3 regions of the Pantoea sp. X-Soil-TKNS-1207 genome follow, and region 2 is predicted to be linked to each of the others. Evidence: predicted binding sites of a transcription regulator. Region 2 holds the regulator's gene; each other region holds the start of a gene.
The links. Region 2 encodes Fur, which represses iron uptake genes when iron is present. Its sites were predicted from a motif close to ATAATAATGAGAACNACTATCAA; they were not measured.

Region 1 (10,826 bases), on a different replicon from region 2:
TCAGCGGCTGACGGTGCTGGTCGTGAGATTAGGACAGCTCACTCCGGTGCAGATAAGGTGCGGTTTGCTGGAGGCGGAACCGCCTGAGGATGTGCCAGCGAAAAAACTGGATGGCTTACGAACCCACATTTTTGATGGGTCAGACCATGATGTGAAGGCAAACTGTTTTAAACATTACCAGCCGCTGGTGGCGGGTATGCCGCGCACGGTTGATCAGGTGATTGCGATAAATTGCCTGAGCGGGTTTTATTGCTGGACGGAAATCGAACTGACCCATGCCGTGAAAAAAGCCTACACGCTGGTAAAGAAAGCCAGCGAAGGGCAGGAAGTCACGAAAGAGACGGTACGCCAGGGCCATGTGGCCGCCAATAAGGTTATCGAAGATTGGTTACATCAATGGTTTTATGAAAACATCATCAGCGATGCGCCAGCGGAAATTAAAGCCGACTGGCTAACGGAAAAACTCATCCGGTCAGGTATACCGGCCGCGTTGACGCCGTTAAAATTATGGCTGCTTCTTTATTACGCAAATCACCTGCTGAGTAAGTCGGCGATTAATCATGTTTTCAGGCTGGCGACATTCGCACCCGACGCGCTACGCAGGACGCGCATCCTGAATTGCTGGCATCAGGCGCGGCGGGAAATTGAGGCGGAACGGGAGGTAAAACCGGATCTCTATATCGGCGAGGAGATGCTGGTATTGAAACTGATGCCCCGTCTGAGAAATTACCCTGAATTTGTTACCCGGCCAGCGAATTTACCGGAGTTACAGCACTATCTGAAGGATTTTGGCGCGCATTATTACGCGTTGATGCCTGCTTTAGCGGCAGCGGCGTTCAGCGATGAACAGTTAAGCGATCACAAGGAGTACATCAGGCAGAGATGGGACAGCATCGACCGCAGCCAGCACTTGTCATTAACCAGTGCCCTGACATCATTGCTGAGCCAGTGGGGTGATCTGAACACCATTCCGCCCTCGAAGGTGTTGCGGCTGCTGTTTGAAAACAAGGTGTATGTTTCCTGCCAGATGATCAATGACGCCCGCCAGAAAGTGGCCGCGAAACGTAAGCATACGCCGGAAGATAACCCCGCCAGCAGCGCCAGGCTGTGACGGGGAGAGTTCAGGATCAGTCGACAGACGGTCCCGCCAGCGCAATGCGCGCCCCTTCCGGAGTCTCGGCATACTGGCTGAAGTTGGCGACAAACAGGCGGCCAAGTTTGGCAGCTTCTTCCTGCCATTTATCTTCTGAACCCCAGCCGTTGCGCGGGTCAAGCTTGCTGACATCCACCTCCGGCACCTGATCCGGGATCAGCAGCCCGAACACCGGCAGCGTGGTGTCACCCAGCACAATGGTGTCATCCAGGATAGCGCGGATGATGTTACGGGTGTCGCGCAGCGAAAGGCGTTCGCCCGCACCATTCCAGCCGGTGTTGACCAGCCAGGCTTCGGCCCCTGTCTCCGCCATCTTCTCCGCCAGCACTTCAGCGTATTGTGTCGGATGCAGCATCAGAAACGCCGCGCCATAACAGGCAGAGAAGGTCGGGGTAGGACGCGTGATGCCGCGCTCTGTCCCGGCCAGTTTCGAGGTGAAGCCGGAGAGGAAGTGATACTTCATCTGATCGGTGGTCAGACGCGCCACCGGCGGTAACACGCCGAAACCGTCTGCCGCGAGGAAAATCACCTTCGACGGATTCCCGGCTCGCGAGACCGGTTTAACAATGTTCTCAATATGCGACAGCGGATAGGAAACGCGGGTGTTCTCGGTTTTACGTCCGTCGGCATAATCCACCGAACCATCCGCTTTCACTACCACGTTTTCCAGCAGCGCATCGCGACGGATAGCGCGATAAATTTCAGGCTCGGCGCTTTCGCTCAGATTGATGGTCTTGGCGTAGCAACCCCCTTCAAAGTTAAACACGCCCTGATGATCCCAGCCGTGTTCATCATCACCGATCAGTTCGCGTTGAGGGTCGGTGGAGAGGGTGGTTTTACCGGTGCCGGAGAGACCAAAGAACAGCGCCACATCGCCCGCTGCGCCACGGTTGGCCGAGCAGTGCATTGAGGCAATGCCGCGCAGCGGCAGAAGGTAGTTCATCACGGAGAACAGGCCTTTCTTCATCTCGCCGCCGTACCAGGTTCCGCCGATCAGCTGCATTTTTTCAGAAAGGTTAAAGGCCACGAAATTCTCAGAATTCAGCCCCTGCGCCTGCCAGTTTTTGTTGGTGCATTTTGAGCCATTCATCACGATAAAATCAGGATCAAAGGTGGCCAGTTCTTCTGCCAGCGGCGGGATAAACATGTTTTTCACGAAGTGGGCCTGCCAGGCCACCTCGGTGATAAAACGGACGGCCAGCCGCGAGTCCGGGCTGGCTCCGCACCAGGCATCGATGATGTACAGCTTCTTGCCGGAGAGCTGGTTCGATACCAGCTGGCGCAGTTCAGACCACACCGCCTGAGACAGCGGTTTGTTGTCGTTGCGCCCGGTACCCGCGTCAGACCACCACACGCTGTCTTTTGTCAGTTCATCGCGGACAATATATTTGTCTTTAGGTGAGCGTCCGGTGAATTCACCGGTATCTACTGCCACCGCACCGGATGCGGTCATGATGCCGCGCTCAAAGCCGCTCAGTTCTGATGACGTTTCATCGGCGATGAGCTGGTCATAATCTGGGTTATAAATCACTTCAGGAATATCGGAGATTCCTAAATCTGACAGGGCTTTTTTAATTAACTCTGAGCTGGACATGTGATGTGATACCTGACTGATTGCTGGCTAAATTATTGGCTGCACAACGCGGCGGCCGGTTATTAAATTTGATAGTTAACTGAGGTGTTAAAGAGTTTGCAGACTTCAGTTAAACAACTGTTTGGATACTAGCACCAACGATCAGATGCATGGATTGCATAATTTCTATATGCCATGCTAAATTTGCATAGCATCCCTTCTGCTTTTGTGAGATTCCGCACAGTGGTCAGTAATCTTGAAGTGAAATGGTTTTATGACGTCATTGCCCTGGAAGAGACCAGGAGCTTCACCTTAGCGGCTGAAAAACGGAACATTTCTCAGTCTTCTTTCAGCCGCCGCATTCAGTCGCTGGAATCCGCCGTCGGGTTCGCCATCTTTGATCGCAGCGTGAATCCCTTACAGCTCACCCGGCAGGGAAAAAGTTTTGTCGGCTATGCGCGTAATATGCTGGACGATATGGATTACCAGCTGAATCGAATAAAGGGGCTGGATAATTTCCGCCAGAGTATCAAATTTGATGCCGCTCCCTCGTTGTCCGTGCTGCTGCTGCCCAGCCTGATTGCCGGTTATTCCGACAGCGCGGAGAGGATCCATTATGTTGAATCGATTAACGTGGATGAGGCGGTTTATAATCTGAAAGAGGGGAAAAGTGATTTTATTCTGACTTTTTACAATGAAGAATTAATGAATTATCCCTTTATCCACCACAAGATATTTGACTCCTTTTTGCATCTGGTCACTCCCTGCGATGCCCAGGGGGAACCGCTGTTTAGCCTGAACGGCGGGGTACTGCCGCTAATGAGATATGCCAATGACAGCTATATGGGCCGTCATGTTAATCAGGTGATCGATAAAATGCCTGAGCACACTTTTACGCTCAGCTTCGTATCATCGATGAGCGAATTACTTAAGCGTATGATCGTTAACGGCAATGGGGTGGGCTGGCTGCCGCAATATTCAATCCAGCGCGAGCTGAGAGAAGGAAAACTGGCGATTATGGATGCGTCGGTGTCGTTGCCGGTCGCCGCGTATGTTTACCGTTCCGGCGCCAGGCTAAACCTCGCCGCTGAGCGCTTTTGGCAGCATATTAAATCACAAACGATCAGGCTGGATTAGCTGCCGGGTTAACCCGCTTCGCTTCGTTACGCGCCACCCAATTAAGGCTGGGCCTCGTGGTTTAAGGGTTTGGCCTATTCTGCGAATTAACCCGCTTCGATTCACATATTTTAACCGCGCCCTTTTTGTAGATTGAGGGGAGATTCGGTATCTGGCTCTATTTATCGGACTTTGCTTTTAAGACGATGCTGAATCGCCCGCTGGTGGTAGTTCGGCATCGCTCTTTTCTCCGGCTACCGCATTCAGTGGGTGAAAATTCATCAAAAATCCTTATATACAGGTGCGTTAAATGAAAACAGTTGAATTTGACCCAAAATCTAACCCGGCAGGTGTCGCTAAGGCGATTCATGGCGTTATGCAGGCTGAAGGCTGGAGTATGCATGAAAGCCAGGCCGCTATGCAGGCGAAAAAGGTTAAACATGTGGAAGAGGTAATGGCAGAAAAACTTAAAAAAGTTATTGAAGGTGCGGCGGCGAATGACGTTAGAATTGTTGATGAATAACGAGTGATTAATCCTGCCCCTATATTTAATTAATAAGGGGCAGGTACTAAGAAGCGACGCGTTTTAAAGAAAAAAGTTCCCCCCGTCATTAAGAAAAACCTGCCTGTTCGTCTCTGCCCGATTAAAGAATTATTTATTTAAGTTCCATTTAATCTTACTGGAATAATCTGAGGTCCTGAAATAACCAGAGCCACCTTTTCTAAACCATTTTTAAATGAATCTCATGCAAAATATCTTAATCACTGGCGCAACCGGATTTCTGGGCGGCGCAGTTACGGCTAATCTGTTAAAGAAACGTGAAATAAACGGCCTGCTGCTGCTTGTCAGAGGGGAAACGCCGGAAGATGGCCTGGCAAGAGTCAAAACCAATCTGACGAAGTTCGGGGTTGAGCAATATCTGCTCGACGCCCTGACCACGCAACACATTCTTCCTGGCGATCTGGCTGCCCCGGAAAAATTTATTGATGACCCAAGGCTGAATGACATCACCCATGTGCTGAACTGTGCTGCCGTGGCATCCTTTGGCAACAATCCCTACATCTGGAAAGTTAACGTTGAAGGAACGTTCCGCTTTGCCAGCCGGATGAGCCAGGTGAAAGGCCTCCGGCGTTTTGTTCATGTCGGCACGGCGATGTCCTGCGCGCCGCAGGCCAACAGCCTGGTGACGGAAAGTGAGTTGCTGACGGCACGTCATCAGCACATTGTTGAGTACACCTGGAGCAAAGCCACCATTGAAAGAATGATGACCGAGTCCTTACCCCATCTGCCGCTGGTTATCGCGCGTCCTTCCATCGTGGTGGGACATTCCCGCTTCGGCTGTGAACCGTCGCCCAGCATCTTTTGGGTGTTTCGCATGGCGCTGGTGCTGGGTAAATTTATGTGCGAACTGGATGATCGCATCGATGTGGTGCCGGTGGATTACTGCGCCGATGCGCTCGAATTGCTGCTGACTGCGGATAAAGTCGATAAAGATGTGTTTCATATTTCGGCAGGTATCAATAGCAGCGTGACTTTTGCAGAAATCGACATTGCGATGGCTAAAGCATCGGGTAATTTACCCGTCGCGGATGCGTATCAGAAGGTTAACTATAAAGAGCTGAGCGCATGTAAGAAAAGTTTTGCTTCTTTATTCGGCCCCTGCAACGAACGTATTATGTTACGGGCAATGAACCTTTACGGTCATTTTTCACAACTGAACGTGGTTTTCAGCAATGAAAAATTATTAGGACTGGGGATGCCGCAATCCTCAAAATTCACTGATTATCTGCATCACTGTGTCGCGTCTACACAGAATTTAACTATCGCCGAATTAATGGAAGTCGATTTTAAATAATGAAAAATGCCCGTCAGAGATGACGGGCATTTGCGCGTTTTATCAGAACAGCACCGAATAATTCAGGCCAAAGGTCCGGCCGCGACCTTTATAGGTATATAACGCAGCATCGCCATACGTTGGGCTGTACAGCCCTGGCGCACGCTGTCCCCAGACGGTGGTGTAATCCTTATCCAGCAGGTTTTCCACGCTGAAACTGAGTTTTCCTACCGGCAGATCATAGCTGCCCAGCAGGTCAACCGTGTTGTAACCCTCGATCTTCTTACCATCCGCATCAGAAACGTCGAAGGTCTGGGTGCTTTGTACCCGAAGGCTCCAGTCACCCGGCGTCCAGTTGAGCCAGGCGCTGACTTTTGATGGGCTGGCGCTGTCGATAGTCAGCTTCTCCCAGCGCCCATCCACGCGGGTTTCTGATTTGATCAGGTTCAGGTTTGCGCCGGTGCTCCACGCGCTGTCGGTAAAGAAATAATCAACCTGACCTTCCACGCCATAGATACGTCGTTTGTCGTCTTCAAGGTTGATGGTCATATCGGTTTTATTGATGCTGATGGTTTTGTCGGAGAGCGAATAGTAGGCCGCCACCTGGGTGCGCAGATTATCGCCGGTGTAACGCCAGCCGAGTTCGTACGCATCAACCTTGATGCCCTCCAGCTTCGAGTCGTTGACGTTAACGCTGTTGACCAGGTTGTAGTGACCGTTAGCCAGCTGGTAAGTACCGGAGCCGTAATATTTCGCCAGGTCCGGGATCTCGAAGCCCTGGGAAAAGTTAAACCACAGCTGCTGACGTTCGGTCAGATGTCCCAGGATACCTGCATTGAATAGCAGGTTGTTGTAATCGGTGCTGCCGCCAGGCACCGCATCAGCGGAGGTGGCCCGACCGGTAGCGATCGCCTGTTGCTGCGCGTAGCCAACAAAATCATCCACCTTATTTTTGGTGTACTGATAACGCACCCCACCGCTCAGGGTGATGGCTGCAATGTCGTAGCTGGTTTGCAGGAAGGGCGCGAGGTTGGTGATGCTGTAACCGGGATAGCGGCCGACATTGTAGGCGTTATCCAGCCTCATTCCGCCGCTCTGCGCCGCTGTGGTCAGATCGAAAAACTGCTGATTGGCGTCAAAGGTTTCGTGTTCGGCATCCACGCCATAGGTCAGGGTCAGGGCCTCCAGCGGCGTGCTGTTCAGGGTCAGCTTGCCGCCATAGAAATCGGTTTTCTGCTGTGACGCGCCAATGCTGGTGACCTGGCCGCCGCTTAGGGTCGGGAAGGGGTAGAACGTCAGACTTTCATCACGATAGAAAATCTGGGCTACCAGATCCTGACCGAGGAAATCAGTGTTGGAGTATTGCAGGTTGACCAGATGACGTTCGGTGCCGGGCAGCCGGTCAGAGTCCAGATTGCTGGCGTTGTAAGCGTTGCCTGAGCCGGTGACTGCCGAGAAATTGTTCCCCAGATAGAGGCCGTGTTTGCCATCCGATTCGCTTTTGAAATATTGCGTGGTCAGTTGCAGCTGCTGATGATCGTCGATGTTCAGCGTACCGGTGCCCATCACATCCAGACGGTCGGAATATTGCAGGCCGGTCTGGGTATTATCGATGATCACCTCATCACCCTTGCCATCGTACCAGCCGCCGTAGCGTTGGTAAGCCACCGACAAACGGCCAGCGGCTTTATCGTTACCGCCGCTGACTGCGGCACCGATGTTTTCATCATGATCGTTATGGCTGTTAAAGCCGCTTTTCACCCCGGTTTGTAACTCCACCTGGGTATCCGGCTGGCCTTTTTTGGTCACGATATTGATCAGGCCGCCGGTACTGCCTCCGCCATAGAGTGCGGTGGCGCCGGAAATCACCTCAATGCGTTCAATGTTGAAGGGATCGATAGAGTCCAGCTGGCGGCTGTCGCTGCGCGACGAGTTAAGCCGGACACCATCCACCATCACCATCATGGAACGGCCTCGCATATTCATGCCGTAGTTGGTACGGCCCTGGCTGCTGACGTCCATGCCGGGGATCAGCTGCGCCAGCACTTCTTTTAACTCTTTACCGCCGCGCACCTGCTGTTCTATCTCGGCCTGTTCGATGATCCAGCTGGTTTGCGCCATTTGCGCAACGCTGCGATGGCTGCGGCTGGCGGAGACCACCATCTGGTCTTCCTGGGGATCTTCCGCCCAGGCGGTGGAGGAGAGCATGGCAAGCAGACAAGGTTTTACTACCCAAAGGTAACGCTGTTTCATTGTTATTTTTTCCTGATGAAAAATTCAGAACGGCATAGATTGAGCGATGGGGCGAGGGTCAGTTTTTCAGGGGCCAGAGCAGGGAATGCATAAGAAAATCTCACAGAGAAGGTGATAATGATTATCGTTATGATAAGTATCTCATTTACATTATCAATCATTTTTGTAATATTTTCACATATTCAGGATCAATTAAGCGTCATAGTCTTAACGAAATCCTTACGCTATGCAGGGCGAAATCATGTCATCAGTTCAGAGCTATCGTTTATTTAATGTCGTGCTGGCGCGGAAGACCGTGCTGTCGCCCTCTCTGCTCAGCTGCGTATTTCGCGGTGAAGAAATCAGACAGATGAAACTGGACGCGCCGGATCAGCGCATCAAAATTCTCCTGCCTGCGCCGAACGGCACGCTTCCGTCGCTGGTCGCTGACGATCACTGGTGGGAGCAAATCAAAAGCCTGCCTGAAGAGAAACGGCCACTTCTGCGGACTTACACGCTGCGACGCGTCGATGCCGACGCCGCCGAAATGGAGGTGGAATTTGTCATGCACGGTACCGCAGGGCCAGCGTCGGCCTGGGCGCTGAGCGCGCAAAGCGGCGATGCGCTGCAAATCGTGGCGCCTAACCGGCAGCATCCGGGCGATAGCGGTGGCTATGAATGGAAGCCCGCGACACAGGTGGAGCAGGCGCTGATCATTGCGGATGAAACGGCGTTACCGGCGGTGAAAGGCATTCTGGCCGCTCTGGCCATGCGCACCAGCCCGCCTCAGTTGCAGGTTTTTCTCGAGGTGCCGCAGCAGGGCGACTGCATCGATCTGGATCACTATCGCTTCGCCAAAATCTATTGGCTGCCGCGTGACAGGGTTGGCGCGGGTTATGGTGAGGCGCTGTTGCAGGCGGTGAGACAGCACGTCCGGCTGCCGGATTATGCGCTTACCGCCTGTCAGCAGGTGCAGGAAGAAGCCGATGGCGAACTGCTATGGGATGAAGCCAGCGGCAGGGATAATCGCTTTTATGGTTGGGTCGCCGCAGAATCAACGGCGGTCAAACATCTGCGGCGTTTTCTGGTCGGTGAGCGCAACCTGTCGCGTGACGTCATCAGTTTTATGGCCTACTGGTGTCACGGACGTTGCTGACAGCAACCTGATTTAAAACTGATTTCAGATCATCAAAAGCCTGATGTTAGCCGGTAAGCTCATCGTAGAGGTTGCGCAGCCGGCTGCGCAGATAGAGCACCGCTTTATGTTTGCGGGATAGCAGGGTTTGCACGCTAACCCCGCTTTCTTCTGCCAGTTCTTTATAGCTGTAGCCTTGCAGCTCGGTTTTATCGAATACCTCGCGTTGTGCGGGCGGCAGCTCGGCGAGAGCGGCGTCCAGCTCCTCCCAGATCATCGCTTTCAGGTACTCGTCCTCCGGCGTCTGCGGCTGGCCAAACAACGTTTCCGCCAGCTCATCTTCCGGGTTTGGCTCCTCATCGTCGCTGGTGAACCAGCCTGACAGGGGCAGTTCGCGGCTTTTACGCGACTGGTCGATCATTTCATTGCGCGCCGCGCGGAACAGCCAGGCGACCACATTCTCCACCGGTTGTTCTACCGTCATCAGCCGATAGGTGACTTCCTGCAGGATATCCTCTGCATCATCACGCACGGGTACGCGGCGGCTGATAAAGGATCGCAGCCGTGATCGACAGGCGTTGATGGCGGATATCAGCAGAGAATCTCCTGCCGCTGTGGATTTCATCAGCGTGACTCAGCGTCCGGGGTTTCAGGCGTGCTGTTCTGCGTGTCGCCCGGCTGACCCCGGCGTCCGCGGCGACCACCGCAGTGCCCGCGAAAATCGCGGCGACCAAAACGTTCACGGCGCTGCTGAATAAACTCTTCCCGCTGTTCCGGGGTCATCTGCATCCAGCGTTCGTGCATACGACGACGCCCGCGCGCCAGGCCAAACATGCCGGAGCGGAAACCCAGCCCGCCAAACAAAATACGGCACAGAACCAGCAGCCCCAGCGCCTGCCAGAAGCCGATGCTTTTTACGCCAGCGATCGCCGGGAGCAACGCATTCCACAGCGACATGACCAGCAGGCCAAGTAATACAAACACCCCCACACCCAATATTATCGGTTTCGCCATCCGGTGACGGCCAAACCGGTTTCCACGATCATGCATAGCAAAATTTCTCATTGTCTTACCTCTTATCACATTAGCGGATTACCGCGGTTGATGAGGTAGACGAACCAGCGTCGGAAATATTGCTAAAAATTTGAGATTTTTTTCAGAGTGCCATGAGCAGGTCATGCAAGTGATTGTATCAGCTGGATTTTAACCGGCTGATATGAATGCTCAGCCAGGTCAGTTCTTCTTTCGGCAACAGCAGTTGATACTTCTCAAAAATAAAATCACGGATTGACCAGGCCACCGCCATCGCTGCCGGATGGAACTTAAGCAGCTCCTGGTAAAAATCGTCCCCGGTCTCCTCGCTGATTTTTCCGGCCAGGATGCGTTCGGCAAAATAGCGCAGGTGGGTAATAAAGCGATTGAAGTTTATCGACTGCATATCGATATCGATCCGCAGCCGGTAGCGCGTAATATCGACAATCCGATTCACCAGCTGCACGCATTGATGCGCGTGATTTTGATCGCCGTTTTCATTGGCCACGCCTGACGCGTTAATCAGATGAAAGGCAATATGCACCGCCTCATCATCACCGAGATCGACGCTAAAGCGCTGTTCAGCCATGGCTTTGGCCTGCTGTCCCAGCGCGTACTCCTGTTGATAGTAACGCTGGACTTCCCAGCTGAGCTTGTTGGCGATGGTCTGCCCGTTACGCGCGCGATCGACCGCAAACCACAGATGTTCCGCCAGGGTAAAGAACAGCATGGTATGCAGCGTTTTTTCAT
Region 2 (10,826 bases):
AGGCCATCAACAAACCATTTGAAGCCCACCGGCACTTCCACCAGCTTACGACCGATGTCGTTCACCACGCGGTCAATCATCGCGCTGGATACCAGCGTTTTGCCGACGGCGACATCTTTGCCCCACTGCGGACGGTGCTGGAACAGGTAGTTGATCGCAACCGCCAGATAGTGGTTCGGGTTCATCAGACCGGCTGGCGTCACAATGCCGTGACGGTCGTAATCCGGGTCGTTGCCGAAGGCCAGGTCGAATTTGTCGCGGTAGGCCAGCAGGCCCGCCATCGCGCATTCTGACGAGCAGTCCATGCGCACCACGCCATCTTTATCCAGATGCATGAAGCGGAAAGTCTGATCGATGGCATCGTTAACGATGGTGATGTCCAGCTGGTAATGCTCAGCGATACGCTGCCAGTACGCCATGCCGGAGCCGCCGAGCGGATCGACGCCAATTTTCAGGCCGGCTTTCTGGATCGCCGGGAAATCAATCACCTGCGCCAGACCTTCGACGTACGGCTGAATCAGATCCTGTTCGACGATATGGCCGCTGACCCACGCCTGATCCAGAGGCAGACGTTTCACGTCTTTCAGACCCGCTTTCATCAGCTGGTTAGCGCGATCTTCCACCACTTTGGTGACGTTGGTATCGGCCGGACCACCGTTCGGCGGATTGTATTTGATCCCGCCATCTTCCGGCGGGTTGTGCGATGGCGTGATGACGATACCGTCAGCCTGCGCGCCACCACGTTTGTTGTGCTCAAGGATCGCGTTGGAGATAGCGGGCGTCGGCGTGTAGCCGTTGTCCTGCTGCACAATCACATCCACGCCATTCGCCGCCAGCACTTCCAGCACCGACAGAATCGCCGGTTCAGACAGCGCGTGCGTGTCTTTACCGACATAGCACGGGCCAGTGATGCCGTTCTTTTTACGCTCCTCGGCAATCGCCTGCGCGATAGCCAGGATATGCGTTTCGTTGAAGCTCTGACGTCCGGCGCTGCCGCGGTGGCCGGAGGTGCCAAATTTCACCGCATGTTCCGGATTGGCCACATCAGGCTGCAGGACGTAATACTGCGAGGTTAATTGTGCAACGTTAATCAAATCGCTCTGCTGGGCAGGTTGCCCGGCACGGGGGTGATTGGCCATTGGCGCTTCTCCCTGACGCTTCGGTTTAAATGGTGCCGCAAACTTTCTCTGTCAGTTCCTGCGGGAACTGCATGGCTAACATGATGTGCTCCACCATGCTGCATTTGCGACCGGTATTGGTATTGGTGATCACCCAATACGGCGTGCCGGGTACGTGCTTCGGCTTAGTATGGGTGCCATTTTGCAACAGCGTATGCTCGTCACCGGCAAAATAGACGCGGGTGCGGCCCTGCAACGAGGCAGTGGCTTCAGCAAAGGCTGCGGGATCCTGACGATAGAGCGTTGACAATACCAGCATGAAGCGGTTAACCGCCTTTTTCTGCTCCGCATACTCATCGGAAAGCAGCAGTTCACGCACCGCGCGAACGCGATCCTGAGGACGGGCGTTAGCCGCGACCGGCTGCGCGTCTTTGGCTGCGGCCTGAGACGCAACCGGGGCAGCAGGGGCACTCTGACCTGCCGTGAATTTCAGCATACGGCGCAAAATTTCGGAGGCGCTTTCACCAATGTGCTGGGTGTGGCTGGCAATATAACGGTAGAGTTCTTCGTCAACTTCAATCGTTTTCATCTTTTTCCGTACGATTCTGGCAAATGACAGAACCACGCTTTTCTGTACCGGCCTTAGCAAAATCCTGCCGTGCAAAATGTGAGCTGGCTCTAACATGAGGATTATAAAGTTAAATCCCAGGTGGCCGATAGCGCTGGCATCGTTTCAGGGCAAAAGTCGGAATATGCCCTAATGCCTGGCTCGCTGGCTCCTGAAGAGGTGAATCCATGATAACCTAAGCGCAGCCCACAACCGTAAGAACTTTGCCATGATTTTGAACGCCCGTCTGCAAACTGAACAATCTGCCCCTGATGCCACCCCAATTCTGTTAATTCATGGCCTGTTTGGCAGCCTGGATAACCTCGGCGTGCTGGCGCGCGGCCTGCGCGATGCCCGTCCCACCTTGCAGGTGGATGTCCGTAATCACGGTCAGTCCGGACGCAGTGACGTCATGAACTATCAGGTGATGGCGCAGGATATCGTCGCCACCCTGGATGCGCACGACATTGCGCGCGCGAGCGTCATCGGTCACTCCATGGGGGGAAAAATTGCCATGGCGTTAAGCGCTATCGCCCCGGAGCGCATTGAAAAACTGGTGATGATTGATATCGCGCCGGTGGATTATCAGACGCGCCGCCATGACGAGATTTTCGCGGCCATCCGCGCGGTGAGCGCCGCCGGGGTGACGCGCCGCAGCGAAGCCGCTGAGGTGATGCGTACGCTGCTGAAGGAAGAAGGGGTGATTCAGTTCATCCTCAAATCGTTCCATGAAGGCGAGTGGCGTTTTAACGTGCCGGTGTTGTGGGACAACTACAGCACCATTTCCGGTTGGGAAGACGTACCGGCATGGCCGCACCCGGCGCTGTTTATTCGCGGCGGTGACTCGCCCTATCTGGATAATCAGCACCGCGATGCCCTGCTGCGTCAGTTCCCGCAGGCGCATGCGCATGTGATCAGCGGCGCAGGCCACTGGGTTCATGCGGAGAAACCTGAGGCGGTTTTGCGCGCAGTCCGGCGCTTTTTTGTACTGTAAAAGCAAAAGCTTGCCGCAAACCGTTTAGGGTTGGCGTCGTGGATGGCGCTGGAGTATGATGTCGCGCTAAAAATTTGCCGCGGATGATTTTTTCACCGTGGTCGGGCCGATAATGTATAAATCGCGCAGCGCCTTTCCGCCGTTCGCGCCCACTCAGTTTTACAAACCATGGCAAAAGAACAGACTGACCGTACCACGCTCGATCTCTTCGCTGATGAGCGGCGTCCGGGTCGCCCCAAAACCAGTCCGCTGACGCGTGACGAACAGTTGCGGATTAACAAACGCAACCAGCTGAAACGCGACAAGGTGCGTGGGTTGCGTCGTGTCGAGCTGAAAATGTCCGGCGAGGCGGTTGATGCCCTCAACACCCTGGCTGAGCAACAAAACATCAGTCGCAGCGAATTGATTGAACAAATGCTGCTGGCGCAGCTCAAACTGTCGTAACGCACGCAGACCGCACGCACGAACAAAAGTGACCGCTTTACAAGTTCCGCCACTTTGCCCGGTCTGCTATCATTCGCTTAACTGTGCATTCTACTGACTTACTTTCACAATCAGGATTTAAGAGGTTACTTGACCCATGGCAATCGTAGGCATTTTCTTCGGCAGCGATACCGGCAACACTGAAAACATTGCAAAAATGATCCAGAAACAACTGGGTAAAGACGTTGCTGAAGTGCATGACATTGCCAAGAGCACCAAAGAAGATCTCGAAGCATTCGATATCCTGCTGCTGGGCATCCCGACCTGGTACTACGGCGAAGCGCAGTGTGACTGGGATGATTTCTTCCCGACGCTGGAAGAGATCGACTTCAACGGCAAACTGGTGGCATTGTTTGGCTGTGGCGACCAGGAAGACTACGCGGAATACTTCTGTGATGCGATGGGCACCATCCGTGACATCATCGAGCCGAATGGTGCGGTGATTGTTGGCCACTGGCCAACGGAAGGCTACCATTTTGAAGCCTCTAAAGGTCTGGCCGATGACAAACACTTCCTGGGACTGGCTATTGACGAAGATCGTCAGCCGGAACTGACCAACGAACGTGTTGAAAAATGGGTGAAACAGATTTTTGATGAGCTGCAATTACAGGCGATCATCGAAGCCTGATCCCCTGCCCTCCTCAATGTGGGCGCTGGCTCACATTGAGTTAAAGGAATTTCCTATAAAAATAATAGCTACTGTTTTTTAACTTTTTCCCGCAAATCTGTAGAATACCCGTAACGGTCATCCGCTTATTCCTCTGGCATCAGAATGAGGCTGAGTGAAATGGAAACAAAGACCTGCACGATCCCCGCCGGCGTTAGTGACACTTATCCTTACAGCCACTGGTGATTTCAGGACGTTACCTTGGTTTTCATTTCACTGCTTGAGTTCTATAATGAGACGCAAATGAGAATGCGCGTGATCGACATTCAAGGCCCTGCGCCGCAAGTGACTAGCAAAGTAACAGGACAATATCCGCATGACTGACAACAACTCCGCATTGAAGAAGGCTGGCCTGAAAGTCACGCTGCCCAGACTTAAAATTCTGGAAGTGCTTCAGGAACCCGAGTGCCATCACGTCAGTGCGGAAGATTTGTACAAACGCCTGATTGATATGGGCGAAGAGATTGGTCTGGCAACGGTATATCGCGTTCTTAACCAGTTCGATGACGCGGGCATCGTTACCCGTCATAACTTCGAAGGCGGTAAATCCGTCTTTGAACTGACGCAGCAGCATCATCATGACCACCTGATCTGCCTGGACTGTGGCAAAGTGATCGAGTTCAGCGATGAATCGATTGAAACCCGTCAGCGTGAAATTGCAACCCGTCACGGTATCAAACTCACCAACCACAGCCTGTACCTGTACGGCCACTGTGCGCTGGGAGACTGCCGCGAAGACGAGACGCTCCACGATAAGTAACGAAGTGTGCTATGCAGTATAAAAAAACCGGTGCCTGGCACCGGTTTTTTTGTTTCTGGATATCACTGCACCAGCGTTTCCTGCAAATATCGCCAGCGAGGAATCAAGGTACTGCAATCCAGCACCGCCAGCGAAATGCGGCTCTGGTTGTTACCATTCATCATCTGCAACTCGCGATACTGAATGGTGACCTCCTCGCTCTGCTGCGAAATGATGGTGTGTTCACTGGTGGCGATGCGCATCCCTTCACGCTGGCCGCGCAACTGGCGGAACAGCACCTCCATTGAGTTCAAATCGAATTGTTTCCCCTGCGGCGTCACCATTTTGAAGTCGGGGTGAAAGTGCGAGAGAAACAATTCAATGCTGTCGTCAGTGCTATCCGACTGATTAAAAATACGTTCGATAAGCTGATGTAAAACCACGACGCTGTGTTTGGCTTCCTGAGCGAGACTTGTCATTTTTTTTCCTTAGATAACCCGCGGAGCAACGCTGGAGAGCGCATAGCCTACCTGAAATACAGTTTTTAACACTCGTAAATGGATTAATTTTACTAAAGTCAGATTTGTCGCAAATACCGGTAACAAACACATTTTTTATGCCGTAGCATAAATGGTTGCCAGCCGTGATTTATCGCCAATAAAAAAGGGCGATTGCTCGCCCTTACATGATGATATGGTGAAAACGACAAAAAGAATTAATCGCCGATTTTCGCCCAGGTATCGCGCAAGCCTACGGTGCGGTTAAACACCAGCTTAGACGGCTGCGAGTACACGCTGTCTGCACAAAAATACCCTTCACGCTCAAACTGATACGGCGCCTGCGTTTCTGCATCGCGCAGTCCCGGCTCGACAAAGCCCTGTTTGATTTCCAGTGAATTCGGGTTGATGGTGGTGAGGAAATCCTCAGCCGCACCCGGATTCGCCACGCTGAACAGGCGATCGTACAGACGGAATTCCGCCGGCAGCGCATGAATGGCAGAAACCCAGTGGATCACGCCCTTCACTTTACGGCCATCTGCCGGATCTTTGCTCAGCGTATCGACATCGCAGGTACAGTAGATGCAGGTAATGTTGCCTTCATCATCTTTCGCCACGCGCTCAGCACGAATCACATAGGCGTTACGCAGACGCACTTCTTTGCCCAGCACCAGACGTTTGTACTGCTTGTTGGCTTCCTCACGGAAATCCGCGCGATCGATCCACACTTCACGGCTGAACGGCACATCACGCGTACCCATTTCCGGTTTGTTCGGATGGTTCGGCATGGTGATGATCTCTTCATGACCGGCTGGCAGGTTCTCAATCACCACTTTCAGCGGATCAAGCACTGCCATCGCACGCGGTGCATTCTCGTTGAGATCGTCACGGATGCATGACTCCAGCGACGCCATCTCGACGATGTTGTCCTGTTTGGTCACACCAATACGGCGACAGAATTCGCGGATCGATTCGGCGCTGTAACCACGACGACGCAGACCGGAAACGGTCAACATACGCGGGTCATCCCAGCCTTCAACGATCTTCTCGCTCACCAGCTGCGTCAGCTTACGCTTCGACATCACGGCATATTCCAGATTCAGGCGCGAGAATTCGTACTGACGCGGGTGCACCGGAATGCTGATGTTGTCCAGCACCCAGTCGTACAGACGACGGTTGTCCTGGAACTCCAGCGTACACAGCGAATGGGTAATGCCTTCCAGCGCATCGGAAATGCAGTGGGTGAAATCGTACATCGGGTAGATGCACCATTTGTTGCCGGTCTGATGATGCTCGGCAAACTTAATACGGTACAGCACCGGATCGCGCATCACGATAAAGCTGGAGGCCATATCGATTTTGGCGCGCAGACAGGCTTTCCCCTCGGCAAAACCGCCGTCACGCATTTTTTCAAACAGCGCGAGGTTCTCTTCCACCGTGCGATCGCGATACGGGCTGTTTTTGCCCGGCGCGGTCAGGGTGCCACGGTATTCACGGATCTCTTCCGGCGTCAGCTCATCAACATAGGCAAGGCCTTTATTGATCAGCTCAACCGCGTAGCTGTACAGCTGGTCGAAATAGTCTGAGGAGTAACAAACGTCTCCGCTCCATTCAAAGCCCAGCCATTGCACATCGCGCTTAATGGACTCGACGAATTCCATATCTTCTTTCACCGGGTTGGTGTCGTCGAAGCGCAGGTTGCACTGACCCTGGTAATCCTGTGCGATACCAAAGTTCAGACAGATCGATTTCGCATGACCAATATGCAGGTAACCATTCGGCTCAGGCGGGAAACGGGTATGCACGCTGTTGTGCTTACCGCTCGCCAAATCTTCGTCGATAATCTGACGAATAAAGTTCGTTGGGCGGGCTTCAGCCTCACTCATCTCAAAATCCTCAAATACAATACGGGTGATTTGTACTACGAAGTAACGGAGTATGATCCACAAAGCGCAGAAGGGAAACAACCGTTTGTTGGCCGTTTTAAAACAAAAAAGGCAGGAATTGCTTCCTGCCTTCCGGGTACATCACAAGGACTTAGCCTTTAACCTCGTACAGACGGGTTTCGCCTGCCACCACTGAACCACTTGCCAGCAGAGTAAGGCCGGAGAAATCATCGCTGTTGCTGATCACCACCGGACTGATCATCGAACGCGCATTGGCGTTGAGGAACTCCAGATCCATCTCCAGCACCGGCTGACCTGCGGCCACCGTCGCGCCCTCTTCGACCAGACGCGTAAAGCCTTTACCTTCCAGCGCCACGGTATCCAGCCCCATATGCACCACAATCTCTACGCCATTTGCGGTTTCGAGGCAGAATGCATGGTTGGTGTTGAAGATTTTCACGATAGTACCGGCAATCGGCGCCACCACGGTTTTACCGGTGGGCTTAATCGCCAGACCATCGCCCACCGCTTTGCTGGCGAAGGCTTCATCCGGTACCGCATCGAGCGCCACCACCTCACCGGAAACCGGTGCCAGCAGCGTTGCAATCACGGCTTTTTCGCTGTTGAGCACGGCCTGCGGTTGCGCCGCTGCTGCTGCTGCGGGTGCCGCGGCGGCAGGTGCGGAGGTCGCAGCAACCGGGCCTTTGGTCAGCACGTTTTTCATCGCGGTGGCGATGCTTTCCGCCTGGGTACCGACGATGATCTGCACGCTTTGCTTGTTCAGACGGATCACACCTGAGGCACCGAGGCGTTTCGCCACGCTGTCATTCACCTGTGAAGAGTCCTTCACGTTAAGGCGCAGACGCGTAATACAGGCATCAATGTTAGTCAGGTTTTCAGAACCGCCCAGAGCGCCAATATAGCGACGCGCCAGAGATTCCGTCTGGCTTTCGCCACTGCCGCTGTGATCGACATTGACGTCATAGCCGTCGGTTTCATCATCCGCAGACAGCTCACGGCCCGGCGTCATCAGGTTAAATTTCTGGATGGTGAAGCGGAACACCACATAGTAGATAGCGAAGAACACCAGACCTTGTGGGATCAGCATCCACCAGTGCACCGCCAGCGGGTTACGCGTCGACAGCACCATATCCACCAGACCGGCACTGAAACCGAAACCGGCAATCCAGTGCATACTGGCGGCGATAAAGACAGAGAGACCGGTCAGCGCCGCATGGATGACATACAGCACCGGCGCCACGAACATAAAGGAGAATTCCAGCGGTTCGGTGATACCGGTGAAGAAGGCTGCAAAGGCTGCCGCCAGCATGATACCGCCCACTTTGGCGCGGTTTTCCGGACGGGCGCAATGATAAATCGCCAGCGCCGCACCCGGCAGGCCGAACATCATGATCGGGAAGAAGCCCGCCTGGTAACGACCGGTGATGCCTGGGATACCGCTGCCATTGGCAATCGACTGTGCGCCGCCAAGGAATTTCGGAATATCGTTGATACCGGCAACGTCGAACCAGAATACCGAGTTCAGCGCGTGATGCAGACCAACCGGAATCAGCAGACGGTTAAAGAAGGCATAGATGCCCGCGCCGGCTGAACCCAGTTTCTGAATGTCCTCACCGAAGCCCACCAGACCGTTGAAGACCACCGGCCAGATATACATCAGGATAAAGGCGATGACGATCATCAGGAAGGAGACAAGGATCGGCACCAGTCGGCGGCCGCTAAAGAACGACAGCGCTTTTGGCAGCTCGACATGGCTGAAGCGGTTATACACTTCCGCGGAGATAATCCCCACCAGAATGCCGACAAACTGGTTTTCGATTTTACCGAAAGCGGCAGGAACCTGATCTAACGGTATTTTCTGAATCATGGCGACGGCGGCTGGCGAACACAGCGTCGTCACCACGAGGAAACCGACGAAGCCGGTCAGCGCAGCAGCGCCATCTTTATCTTTTGACATGCCATAGGCCACACCGATGGCAAACAGCACCGACATGTGTTCGATGATGGCGGAACCGGACTTGATCAACAACGCAGCCAGAGCGTTACCTGCCCCCCAGCTGTCTGGATCGATCCAATACCCTACCCCCATCAATATTGCCGCTGCCGGCAGGGTTGCTACCGGCACCATAAGCGCTCGGCCAACCTTTTGCAGATATCCTAGAATACTCACCTTTTTCTCCCCCTATGAGACTGGCGTTTTGCCGTAGTGCGGGTTGATTTTATTATCCCGGCACCCGGTACCTTGATGACACACTCACCACGAGGCGCAGTGTAAAGATAAATTAATTCGCCTCGCAAATTAAAACCACAACAACTGTGACTTTTATCACCAAAAATGACGTTTCGTTACCCGATCTGCTAGCCTTCACCACAAACTTATTTTATGATGAAAAATATCAGGACGCACTTTTCCCCTCATGGTTGAGCTTAAACGGATTACGCTTAAGAACAATCTGTAGAGAAAATCGCGACCCCACATTTCCAATCTTTAACTGAGGTGAAGACATGAGACTGATCCCTTTAGCCACACCTACCCAGGTGGGTAAATGGGCCGCACGCCATATTGTTAACCGCATTAACGCGTTTAATCCTGGCCCAGATCGTCCCTTCGTGCTAGGTCTGCCCACCGGTGGTACACCGCTGGAAGCGTACAAGCACCTGATCGAGATGCATAAAGCGGGCCAGGTTAGCTTTAAACACGTTGTCACCTTCAACATGGACGAATATGTCGGCCTGCCGAAGGAGCACCCGGAAAGTTACCATAGTTTCATGTACCGCAACTTTTTCGATCACGTTGATATTCAACCGGAAAATATCAATCTTCTGAATGGCAATGCCGAAGATATTGACGCAGAATGTCGCCAATACGAAGAGAAGATCCGCGCGCTGGGCAAAATCCATCTGTTTATGGGTGGCGTGGGCAACGATGGCCACATTGCCTTTAACGAACCCGCCTCCTCGCTGGCATCCCGTACCCGCATCAAAACGCTGACGCACGACACCCGCGTCGCCAATTCCCGTTTCTTTAACGGCGATGTGGATCAGGTGCCTAAATACGCCCTGACCGTCGGCGTGGGCACCTTGCTGGATGCCGAAGAAGTAATGATTCTGGTTACTGGCCATGTGAAAGCTCAGGCATTGCAGGCCGCCGTTGAAGGCAACGTGAATCATATGTGGACCATCAGCTGTCTGCAGCTGCATGCAAAATCTGTCGTGGTATGTGACGAACCCGCCACCATGGAACTGAAAGTGAAAACCGTGAAATATTTCCGCGAAATGGAAGCGGAAAATATGAAAGGTGTGTAAGACCACGTTGTAAAGATCCCGCTGCCCGTGCGCAGCGGGCTTAGCCGGGAGAGAAAAACGATGTACGCATTAGTAAACGGCCGGATTTTTACCGGTCATGAGATTCTGGATGACCACGCGGTAGTCATTGCAGATGGCCTGATTGAACGCGTCTGCCCGCGCGAGGCGCTGGACCCCTCGCTGCCGCAACAGGATGTTGCTGGTGCGTTTATCGCTCCCGGTTTTATCGATTTACAGCTGAACGGCTGTGGCGGCGTGCAATTTAACGATGATATTAATGCGCTGACCGTGGAAACGCTGGAAATCATGCAGCGCGCTAACGAGAAATCGGGCTGCACCAGTTACCTGCCGACGCTGATCACCAGCACTGACGAACTGATGAAGCGCGCGATTGAAACCATGCGCGCTTACCTCGCGAAGCATCAGAATCAGGCGCTGGGCCTGCACCTTGAAGGTCCGTGGCTGAACAAGGTGAAGAAAGGCACCCATAATCCCGCGCTGATTCGCC
Region 3 (10,826 bases), on a different replicon from region 2:
ACTCATTTTTTCAGTCGCTTGCGCTGCATGGCTGTTGATTGGTGGTGTCTGGTTACTGTCGCTGGGCGGCAGTGCTTATTATCTGGTGAGTGGCCTCGCGATGGCCGCCTTTAGTGGGCTGTTGCTGAAGAGAAAGCGCAGTGCGCTTTACCTGTTTGCTGCCATTCTGTTGTTCACCGCCCTCTGGGCCTGGCATGAGGCCGGAAGCGACTACTGGACGCTGGTGCCGCGTCTGGATATCTGGGTGCTGCTGGGTATCTGGTTAATCCTGCCATTCAGCTACCGTCAGTTTGATGTCACCAATAAAAAACCACTGGGCGCGATGCTGGTTGCCCTGCTGGTCAACATTGCCTTGCTGGCGGGTTCGGCGCTGCACGATCCGCAGGAGATCAACGGTGAACTGCCGCTGACCGCTAAGGCACCGGCGACGTCCCCGGTTCCGGCGGAAGACTGGCGCGCCTATGGCCGCACCCAGCAAGGGGTACGCTACTCGCCGCTGCAACAGATCAATGAACACAACGTCAAAGATTTGCAGGTGGCCTGGCAGTTTGAAACCGGCGACCACAAAACCGCGAACGATCCGGGCGAAATCACCAATGAAGTGACGCCGCTGAAAGTAGGCAACCTGCTTTACCTCTGCACACCACACCAGATTCTGATTGCCCTGGACGCGGCCAGTGGTAAAGAGCAATGGCGTTTCGATCCCAAACTGAAATCGGACCCGACCTTCCAGCACATTACCTGCCGTGGCGTCTCGTATCATGAAATGCCGGTGGCAGCAGCAGGCAGCGCCAGCCAGCCTGCGATCTGCGCCCGTCGTATCTTCCTGCCGGTGGATGATGGCCGTCTGTTCGCGCTGGATGCGCAGACCGGCGAGCGTTGCCAGAGCTTCGCCAGCAACGGTGAACTGAATCTGCAACATCAGCAGCCGAATGCCTATCCGGGCGGTTATGAGCCGACTTCTCCGCCGATTGTCACCGATAATGTGGTGATCGTGGCCGGTTCGGTGACCGATAACCTCTCGACCCGTGAACCTTCCGGCGTGATCCGGGGTTTTGATATCAACAGCGGCAAACTGGTGTGGGCATTTGATCCCGGCGCGAAAGATCCCAACGCGCTGCCGGCCGATGGTCAAACCTTTACCAACAACTCGCCTAACTCGTGGGCGCCAGCCGCTTATGATGCCCAGCGCGACATCATCTATCTGCCTATGGGCGTTTCCACGCCGGATATCTGGGGCGGCAACCGCACCCCGGAACAGGAACGTTTTGCCAGCGGTCTGCTGGCGTTACATGCTTCAACCGGCAAACTGGCCTGGTTCTATCAGACGGTGCATCACGATTTGTGGGATATGGATCTGCCATCGCAACCGACGCTGGCTGACATCACCGACAAAGACGGTCACACCGTTCCGGCGATCTATATTCCGGCTAAAACCGGCAACATCTTTGTGCTGAACCGGGAAACCGGTAAGCCGGTGGTTCCGGCCCCGGAAACCCCGGTACCGCAGGGTCCGGCGAAAGGCGACCACCTCAATCCGACCCAGCCGTTCTCTGAACTGACCTTCCGTCCAAAACAGAAACTGCAAGGCAAGGACATGTGGGGCGCCACCATGTTCGACCAGCTGGTGTGCCGCGTGATGTTCCATCGCCTGCGTTATGAAGGGCCGTTCACGCCGCCGTCAGAGCAGGGCACGCTGGTGTTCCCCGGTGACTTCGGCATGTTTGAATGGGGCGGCATCGCGGTGGATACGGACCGTCAGATTGCGATTGCAAACCCGATGGCGATGCCGTTTATCTCTAAACTGGTGCCGCGCGGACCGGGCAACCCGATTGAACCAGGCGCAGACGGCGCTGACGGTTCCGGTTCTGAATCTGGCGTGCAGCATATGTACGGTGTGCCTTACGGTGTGGAGCTGAATCCCTTCCTGTCTCCGTTTGGTCTGCCGTGTCTGCAACCGTCGTGGGGCTTTGTTTCGGCGATCAACCTGCAAAATCATCAGATTGTCTGGAAAAAACGTATTGGTACGGTGCGTGATAGCGCCCCTGTGCCGCTGCCGTTCAAAATGGGTGTGCCGATGTTAGGCGGCCCGGTGACTACCGCTGGCAACGTGTTCTTTGTGGCGGGGACGCTGGATAACTACCTGCGCGCCTACAGCGTGCGTGACGGCCAACTGCTGTGGCAGGCGCGTCTGCCCGCCGGAGGCCAGGCGACGCCGATGACCTATGCGGTTGATGGCAAGCAATACGTGGTGATTATGGCGGGCGGCCACGGTTCGTTCGGCACCAAACTCGGCGATTACGTTATTGCCTATAAACTGCCGTAACCAGCCGTGATGTTCTGATCATGCCTCCGTTGGGTTAACCCACGGGGGCTTTTTTTTCGCTTGCGCTGCAATGATTTTATGATAATGATATTTATTCTCAATAATAAATTGTTGGATAATTCAATGCGTTTGCTGGCCTTTCCCCTCCTTGCCCTGTTGCTGTGCGTGAGCCTTCTCTGCCTCAGCGATGATGATGGCGCGCGGGCGCAGGAGATTGCTGCGCCGGGCGCCGTCTCTGCCAGCTGGCCGCGCACGCTGCAAACGCCGAAAGGGCCGTTTACCCTGCGACAGCCGCCAAAACGGATTGTGTCCGCCAGCGTCACCCTGAGCGGGACGCTGCTGGCGATCAATGCGCCGCTGGTCGGCTCCGGCGCCACCAGTCGGGGCAGCGCGGTGGCCGACGATCAGGGATTCTTTACCCAGTGGGGAGCGGTGGCAAAGGCGCGGCACGTTAAGCCGCTGTATATCGGACAGCCGGATGCGGAGGCGATTGCCGCCGCAGCGCCGGATTTGATCGTGATGGCCGCCACCGGTGGTGATGCGGCGCTGCGGTTGTACGATCAGTTAACGGCCATCGCGCCGGTGCTGGTGATTGATTACGGTGATAAAAGCTGGCAGGCGCTGGCGTTGCAGCTTGGCAGCATCACTGGTCATGACGAAGAGGCACGCCAGCTGATTGCGCAGTTTAATACCCGCGTGGCGGCGCTGCGTGCTGATATCAGCCTGCCGCCGCAGCCCACTTCGGCGCTGGTCTATTACGAAGACGGCCGCGGGATGAACCTGTGGACGCCCGCGTCAGCGCAGGGCGCGCTGCTGAGTGAACTCGGTTTCACGCTGGCCGCGCCGCCCGCCGGTTTTCACGGCAGCACCAGCATGGGCAAACGGCATGACATCATTCAGCTGAATGGCGAAAGCATGGCGGACGGCGTGACCGGCCACAGCCTGCTGCTGTTTGCGGCGGATGATCGCACGGTGGCGCAGCTGACAAAAAATCCGTTCCTTGCCCACCTGCCTGCGGTGCAGCAGCACAACGTTTTTGCCGTCGGCAACGATACCTTCCGCCTCGATTATTACAGCGCCAGCAATATGCTGGACAGCCTCGAACGGCAGTTCGGCCACCGCCGCTAGGGCAGGAAGTCCGCCAGCAGCCAGCGGCAGCCGTCAATCAGGCCGCCGCGCCAGCACAGCGCATCATGTCCGCCGTTATAGACGCGAAAATGCAGGCGATGTCCGGCCTGTTGCAGGGCGGGCGCCAGCTGTTGATTGACGTACGCGATATCCGGCTCGCGTGCGCCCACCTCCTGAAAAATGGTAAGCCGGGCCGTGGGCAGCCTGCCCTGATGCAGTTGCTGCCACAGCAGGCCGGGCGTGTGCCGATCGCTGTTGGCGCTGTCGTGGATATAGTGCAGATTGGGCCACCAGAAGGAACCGGACTGCGTCAGTACACGGCCAAAGCGCTCGGGCCAGTGCAGAGCGGCGTACAGCGCCGACAGGCCGCCGTAGCTCTGACCGGCCACCAGCGTGCGATCGGCCTGATCGCTGAAGGCCGCGTGCTGACGGGCCAGCGGGATCAGCTCCTGTTGCACCGCCTGCCAGAAGTGCGGATTGCAGGGCAGCTCGGCTTCGCGATGCTGTCCGTCAATCGCATCGATAAATAGCCAGCAGCAGGCGGGCAGTCGTCCGGCGGCGGTTTCTGTGGCCAGCGCGCTGAAAATCGGCTGCCCCTGCACCCAGTTCCTTCCGTCGAGCAAAATGGCCAGCGGCCGCTGCGTCGGGCTGGGGGTCGTACCGCTGGTGTAAAGCCAGACGTCACGCGTGACGTCGAGTAACCGGCTGTGCCAGCGCAGATGGCGCAGTGACGGCGGTGCGTTAGCGCTGCGCCCGGCATCGAATGCCCGCCAGGCGGATTGATCCGGCGCATCGGGCATCTGTGCATTGCTGAGCGCGATGCGGCGGCTGCCCTGCAAGGGCTGACAGGGATTCAGCGTATCGTGCTGCGCCAGCGGCATCAGGGAGATCCACCAGGCGCGCTGTTGCTGACGGCAGAGGTCGGCATCGCTGCTGAAAGCCGGGGGCAGATGCCGGGCGCTGAGCGGAATCAGGCTATAGCTGCCGCGCCAGTCGGCTTCAATCCGCGTTGACCAGTGCCAGACCGCGCTGTCACCGATGCGTTGCAGGCTTTGTGGCGCGGTGCTGTGATGGTCGGTGACGCCGTTTATATCGATATACACCTGTTTAGTCGCAGAGGCTGCGGCATTCCCCGCCGGGTCACACCAGAAGTAATGCATCCGCACCCAGCCGGGTTCCGCCGCTTCCACCAGCGGTGTACCCACTTTCCGCAGCCGTTGCCACCAGCTTTCAGCGCCAAAGTCGGGCATGGCCAGCCATGTCGCAACGCTGCCTGCGGGTTGACAATATCTCTCCTGATTCGCTGCCTCTCGCTGAAACATTCCGCAATATTTCTCCACAATGTCGGCATAGTCTTTACACAATCAAACATAATGCAAATGCTATTGATAATGATTTACATTTGCAATATTATTTTTTCGCCACGTAATCCCCCGTTTTTTCAGGTAATTATTTTGTGATGCTGCACCGGGGAGGGAATCAGGGCCGTCAGATACTGATGATAATAATGTTTCAATCCGTTTCAGTTCGGGCCGTCTGTCCGGCGCCAGCGAACGGATTTTTCAACTACAAGGCAGTTTGAAATAAAGAGATGGCAACCATGTCCGTTTATGCAAGAAGAACGTCAATACCTGCTGTGGCTGTTCCGTTCCGCTTTTCCCGTCTCCACTTATCGCTGGCCTCATTCCTGCTGGCGGCGCCTGCGACCTTCAGCGTGATGGCCGAAGAGACGATCACCGTCAGCGCCGATGCGCGCGAAAGCGTGACCGCGCCGCTGCCGGGTTATGTGGCGAAAGAGAGCGCTTCCGGCACCAAAACTGATACGCCGCTGCGCAAAACGCCGCAGTCGATTTCGGTGATCACCCGTGAGCAGATGGACGATCAGGCCGCAGCCTCGGTGGCGGATGCCCTGAGCTACACCAGCGGGGTGCTGACCAACTATCGTGGCAACTCCAACCGCAACGATGAAATCATCGCGCGCGGCTTTCGCTACGCACCGAAGTTCCTTGATGGCCTGAGCTACGGTCTGTCCGGGCAGGCGGGGGCGGCAGGGCAGATCGATCCCTGGCTGCTGGAGCGGGTGGAGATGGTGCATGGCCCGGCATCGGTGCTTTACGGCCAGGTGAATCCGGGCGGGCTGATCAATATGACCAGCAAACGTCCGACCGCTGAGAGCATCCATAAAATCCAGCTCAGCAGCGGGAACCAGCATTATGGCGAAGCGGCGTTTGATTTCGGCGGCAAGCTGAATGATGACAATACGCTGTTTTATCGTCTGAACGGGGTTGCCAGCACCCGACATGAATTTGTGCGCGACAACCAACAGCAGCGGGTGGCGATTGCCCCGGCGCTGACCTGGCTGCCAAATTCTGACACCAGCGTTACCCTGCTGACTTTGTATCAGAACGAGCCAAAAGCAGGCTATCGCAACTTCCTGCCTGCCAGCGGGACGGTGTTTAACACCAGCGCCGGTTATATCCCTTATGACTTCAACGTCAGCGATCCCGGTTTCAATGAAGCGAAGCGTGAACAGACGTCGGTCGGTTATATCTTTGAACATAACGTTAACGACGCCATCAGCTTCACCCAGAATCTGCGTTTCTCCGCTATGGACGAGTCGTACAAATATCTGGTCTACACCTGGGATGCGGATAACGACCATTCCATTAACCGTCGCCCGCAGCATGACAAAATCAAATCGCAGGAGCTGGGCGTGGATAACCAGCTGAAGGCGCAGTTTGATACCGGCAACCTCGGCCATACCCTGCTGACGGGGCTGGATTACAAATGGAGCGACGTTGACAGCAAGCTGTGGCGTGACAGCGGCGACCAGTACATTCTCGACTGGGCGAATCCAACGCGCGTGACCATCAATGAGAGCGATCTGGCGCTGGCCACCAGCACGCGGAAAAAACTCGATCAGGTGGGCGTTTATTTACAGGACCAGCTGGAGTGGGATAACTGGAACCTGCTGCTGTCGGGGCGCCATGACTGGAGCGAAGTGCGTACCCAGGATCGTCTGGCCGACACCGATGCGCAGCAGAATGACAGCAAATTTACCGGCCGTGCCGGGTTGTTATATGCCTTCGATAACGGAATTTCCCCCTACATCAGCTACAGCACCTCGTTCGAACCGAATCTGGATACCGGCGCGCCAGGCACTGATGCGTTCAAACCGACCACCGGTGAGCAGACGGAGATTGGGGTGAAGTATCAGCCGCTGGGCCTCGATGCGGTGTTCACCCTGTCGGCGTTCGATATCACGCAGAAAAACATCTCCTCCTATAACAGCGAAATTGGCTACTACGAGCAGATCGGCAAGGTCCGTTCAAAAGGGATTGAAACCGAAGCCCACGCGCAGATCACACCGGAAATTAAGCTGATTGCGGCCTACACCTACACCGATGCGGTGACGAAAGAGAGCAATACCGTGGCGCAGATTGGCAACACGCCATCCAGCATTCCGCGCCATGCGGCGTCGGCCTGGGGCAGTTACCACTTCCTCGATGGCGTGCTGAATGGCCTGACGTTCGGCAGCGGCGTGCGATACACCGGCACCGCCTGGGGGGATTCGGTGGGTGGGTTCAGGGTCGCGCATTACACCCTGTATGACCTGATGGCGAAGTATGAGCTGGGCGAAGCGGCTGCTACGCTGCGTGGCGCCACCCTGCAACTGAACGTCAACAACGTGGCGGATAAGCACTACGTTTCATCCTGTAGCAATACCTCGGCCTGCTTCTACGGCAGCGGCCGCTCGATGGTGGCATCAGTGAGTTACAGCTGGTAACGGGGGGCGGCGGGAAAACCGCCGCTCTTTTGGCATTGTGTGCGGCGAGCCGCCTCGTTGTTACAAGTTTTCGGAAAATACTGGAATTGTGTGACTGTCATCACTCGTTGCCGCGCGCTAAAATAAACACTTCTCATTCAGCAAAGGTTATCTCGTTACGATGTTACCGCGTTTCACTCTGGCCACCATGATGGCCGCGACATTACTTACCGGCTGCGCGCGTCATGCCACCAGCGACACTGCCGCTGCGCAGGCACCGATCTCTAATGACGACATTGCCTCACCGTTTGAGCAAGGTCCGACGCTGATCAATGTATCCCATGAGATCACCCGCACCGATGATGGTTCCTCGGTGTACGTGACGGTAGACGGTCAGGATGCTGGCTTGCTGCATAAGGGCGAAGATAAGCAGATTCACGTCCCGGCGGGCAAACATAAAGTTGGCGGCTACGTGCAGACGCTATTCGGCTTTGGCCGCGTGACCATCCAGTCTGTGGATGTCACCACCGATACCAAAGGCCCGAAAAACGTGGTTTATTCTGTCAACAAACAGAAACCGGCGTTTAGCGAAACGGCGGCCAACACCTCCGCGCCAAACAACTCCTGATTTCTCTGCGGAAACGGTGCGGCACAGACGCCTGCACCGTTTCACGTTGCTTAATTGCGGCTGAGCACCAGCTTCACACCCGCTACGGCGAAGCAGCAGGCCAGCAGGGCGTCGAGTCCGCGCTGAATTCTGCGATAGAACGCCGCCATTGGCGCGGTGGAAAACAGCAGCGCATAGCCGCCGAATACCAGCACGCAAATCCCGGCGCAGCCTGCGATGATCAGCGGCAGGGTTGTGGCCGCCGCCTGGGGTTGCAGCGCCACCGACATAATCGCCACCCAGGTCAGAATCGCTTTCGGATTGCCGACGTGCATCAGTATCCCCTGGCGGAACATCTTGCCGAAATGCACCGGCGTAGCGCTGCGCTGGGCAAAAGCCGGGTTATCCGGTTTACGCAGCGCCGATTTTCCGGCTTTGGTCGCCAGCCACAACAGATACAAACCCCCGCCGATTTTCAGCACCAGCAGCAGCTGGGCAAAAGTTGCCAGCACGGTGAGCACGCCGCAGGCCGCCAGCAGCGCCCACATCATCGATCCCCCGATAACGCCGCCGGCTAACGCCAGCGCCGCACCGCGCCCCTGCTTCATTGCCGTGCCCATAATCGCCATATTGCTCGGGCCAGGGCTGGCGGTTGCGACAAAATAGGTGGTGTAGATCAGAATCAGTTCGTGTGAAAGCGCCATTATTTCCTCGTTGGCTGATTTATCCCGCTTTAGGGTTATATCGCCTGTCGCCACAATTTTCCATGCCAGATCTGTTAATTAGGTGTTAATTCGCTATGCTGTGGTTCCATTGAACCGGGCTGTCAGGCAGGAGAAAGGCTGTGAATCTGAGCCAGCGCGAACATATCGCCAACGTGGTCGCCAGCGTTGAAAATGGCGTCGCTACGAGCGTGCTAAATCCGCAGGATAGTGCCGTGCGGGCCTCCTGGTTGCGCTGCGTGACCCGCTACGGTCTTGATCCCGGCCGCTTACAGGAAGCGCGTATTTTGCCCGGCCATCAGTTGCGCCAGCATCGCCAGCAACTGGATGAACTGCGTTTTGTCGCGCAGCACGGTTTACAACGGCTTTATCAGCAAATCGCTCCCGCCGGCTATATCCTGCTGCTGGCTGATGCGCAGGGTGTGGCCGTGGATTATCTCGGCGATGCGAACGCCGAAATCAGCCTGCGGCGTGCCGGATTGTTCCTCGGCGCGCAGTGGTCGGAAGCGCTGGCCGGGACCTGCGCGGTGGGGACGGCGCTGGCGACCGGCGAAGCCATCACCATCCATCAAACCGACCATTTTGACGCAACCCATATTCCGCTCACCTGTAGCGCCGTCCCGCTGTTCGACTCTCAGGGCGATTTGCAGGCGGTGCTGGATATTTCGGCGCTCACGTCTCCGCAGCCGCGCACCAGCCAGCATCTGGTGATGCAGCTGGCTCAGCAGCAGGCCCGGCAGATTGAAAACGCCTGGCTGCTGCATCGCCATCGCCATGACTGGGTACTGAAACTCAGCACCGGCTATGCCTGGGCCGACGTACAGCCGGAATTTCTGCTGGCATTTGATGATAACGGACGGCTGGTGGGCCTGAACCCGGCGGCGCGCCGCTGGCTGGTGGCCCATCAACAGCCGCTGGGCTTACCGATATCGGCGCTGTTGCGCACCTCGATGGAGCAATTGCCCGCTGGCATCCAGGGGCAGCAGCTGGAGGATATTCACGGCCAGCAGCGTTTCCACGCGCAGACCCGGCCACCGGCGCGGGTCAGCGCCACCAGTGTCACAACCGTTCCCGCAGCGATTGCGCCTGCGCTGGCGGCGTTAACCGGTGGGGATGTGCCGCTGGAACAACAGCTACGACGCGCCACCCGCCTGCTCGATTCTAAGCTGCACCTGCTGGTGCAGGGCGAAACCGGCAGCGGCAAAGAATATTTTGCGCGGGCTTTTCATCAGGCCAGCGCCCGGCGCAACGGGCCGTTTATCGCGGTGAACTGTGCCGCCATCCCGCCGAGCCTGATTGAAAGCGAGCTGTTTGGTCATCTGCCGGGCAGCTTCTCCGGCGCGGGCAGCAAAGCGCGCAGCGGGCTGATTCAGGCCGCCGACGGCGGCACCTTGTTCCTTGATGAGATAGGCGATATGCCGCTGGAGATGCAGACGCGTCTGCTGCGGGTGCTGGCGGAACAGGAGGTGCTGCCGATTGGCGCGCGCCAGCCGCAACGGGTGGATATCCGGGTGATTTCGGCCTCCCATCACCCGCTGAGCCAGCGCGTGGCGCACGGGCTGTTCCGCGAAGATTTGCTGTACCGTTTGCAGGGCGCGTGCATTACGCTGCCGCCGCTGCGCGAGCGGGCGGATATCAACTGGCTGGTCGATCATCTGCTGGCGGGGCGGGCGCAACTCAGCGACCGTGCGCGTCAGTGCCTGGCCGGTTATCGCTGGCCGGGTAATCTGCGCGAACTGAGCCACGCTTTACAATATGCGCTGGCGATGGGGGAAGAGGGGATGATTACGCCGGAGGATCTGCCCGATGCGATCCAGCTGGCGGCGCCACCGCAGAAGGGGATGGCCGGAGGAGAGGCGGAACAGTTGCTTCAGCAGCTGCGCGCGGTGCGCTGGAATCAGAGCGAGGCGGCACGCCAGCTCGGCATCAGTCGCATGACGCTCTATCGTCGGCTGCAACGGCTGGGCATCCGGCTGCCGGATCGCCACTGAACAGGGGCCAGCCGGGCTGGCCCATAAGGGATTACTGCGGGGGACGTACCAGGATTTTGACCTGTTGTTTCTCTTTCACCAGCGCTTCAAAACCCTCCTCGACGAGGTCGGCCAGCTCGATGCGTTTGGTGACCAGCTTGTCAGCCTGGAAGTAGCCCTGCGTCATCAGCTCCATCACCGCCGGGAAGATATTGCGGTAGGCGATGATGCCTTTGATGTTGCGTTCGTTCAGCACCACTTTGTTGGGATGGAATGCGGCTTCGCCTTCCCAGATCGATACGATTAC

Region 1: a site for Fur is predicted at 8,048-8,070, ahead of AC6I8V_RS23975 (TonB-dependent siderophore receptor). Genes of this name have one in related genera too.
Region 3: a site for Fur is predicted at 2,405-2,427, ahead of fepB (Fe2+-enterobactin ABC transporter substrate-binding protein). Genes of this name have one in related genera too.

Annotation. Positions count from the first base shown of each region.
Region 1 is NZ_AP035960.1:117,830-128,655, forward strand. It holds gene AC6I8V_RS23950 (hypothetical protein) at 1-1,111, shown strand, start outside; gene pckA (phosphoenolpyruvate carboxykinase (ATP)) at 1,128-2,747, opposite strand; gene AC6I8V_RS23960 (LysR substrate-binding domain-containing protein) at 2,970-3,863, shown strand; gene AC6I8V_RS23965 (hypothetical protein) at 4,153-4,365, shown strand; gene AC6I8V_RS23970 (SDR family oxidoreductase) at 4,589-5,698, shown strand; gene AC6I8V_RS23975 (TonB-dependent siderophore receptor) at 5,741-7,930, opposite strand; gene AC6I8V_RS23980 (siderophore-interacting protein) at 8,172-9,065, shown strand; gene AC6I8V_RS23985 (RNA polymerase sigma factor) at 9,112-9,669, opposite strand; gene AC6I8V_RS23990 (hypothetical protein) at 9,669-10,109, opposite strand; gene AC6I8V_RS23995 (PRD domain-containing protein) at 10,237-10,826, opposite strand, start outside.
Region 2 is NZ_AP035958.1:1,238,748-1,249,573, reverse strand. It holds gene pgm (phosphoglucomutase (alpha-D-glucose-1,6-bisphosphate-dependent)) at 1-1,139, opposite strand, end outside; gene seqA (replication initiation negative regulator SeqA) at 1,165-1,707, opposite strand; gene ybfF (esterase) at 1,955-2,719, shown strand; gene ybfE (LexA regulated protein) at 2,888-3,163, shown strand; gene fldA (flavodoxin FldA) at 3,300-3,830, shown strand; gene fur (ferric iron uptake transcriptional regulator) at 4,186-4,629, shown strand; gene AC6I8V_RS05705 (hypothetical protein) at 4,692-5,087, opposite strand; gene glnS (glutamine--tRNA ligase) at 5,324-6,991, opposite strand; gene nagE (N-acetylglucosamine-specific PTS transporter subunit IIBC) at 7,143-9,176, opposite strand; gene nagB (glucosamine-6-phosphate deaminase) at 9,518-10,318, shown strand; gene nagA (N-acetylglucosamine-6-phosphate deacetylase) at 10,379-10,826, shown strand, end outside.
Region 3 is NZ_AP035959.1:597,164-607,989, reverse strand. It holds gene AC6I8V_RS22925 (glucose/quinate/shikimate family membrane-bound PQQ-dependent dehydrogenase) at 1-2,326, shown strand, start outside; gene fepB (Fe2+-enterobactin ABC transporter substrate-binding protein) at 2,450-3,454, shown strand; gene fes (enterochelin esterase) at 3,451-4,776, opposite strand; gene AC6I8V_RS22910 (TonB-dependent siderophore receptor) at 5,055-7,241, shown strand; gene AC6I8V_RS22905 (hypothetical protein) at 7,402-7,848, shown strand; gene AC6I8V_RS22900 (LysE family translocator) at 7,899-8,531, opposite strand; gene AC6I8V_RS22895 (sigma-54-dependent Fis family transcriptional regulator) at 8,672-10,540, shown strand; gene AC6I8V_RS22890 (2,3-butanediol dehydrogenase) at 10,572-10,826, opposite strand, start outside.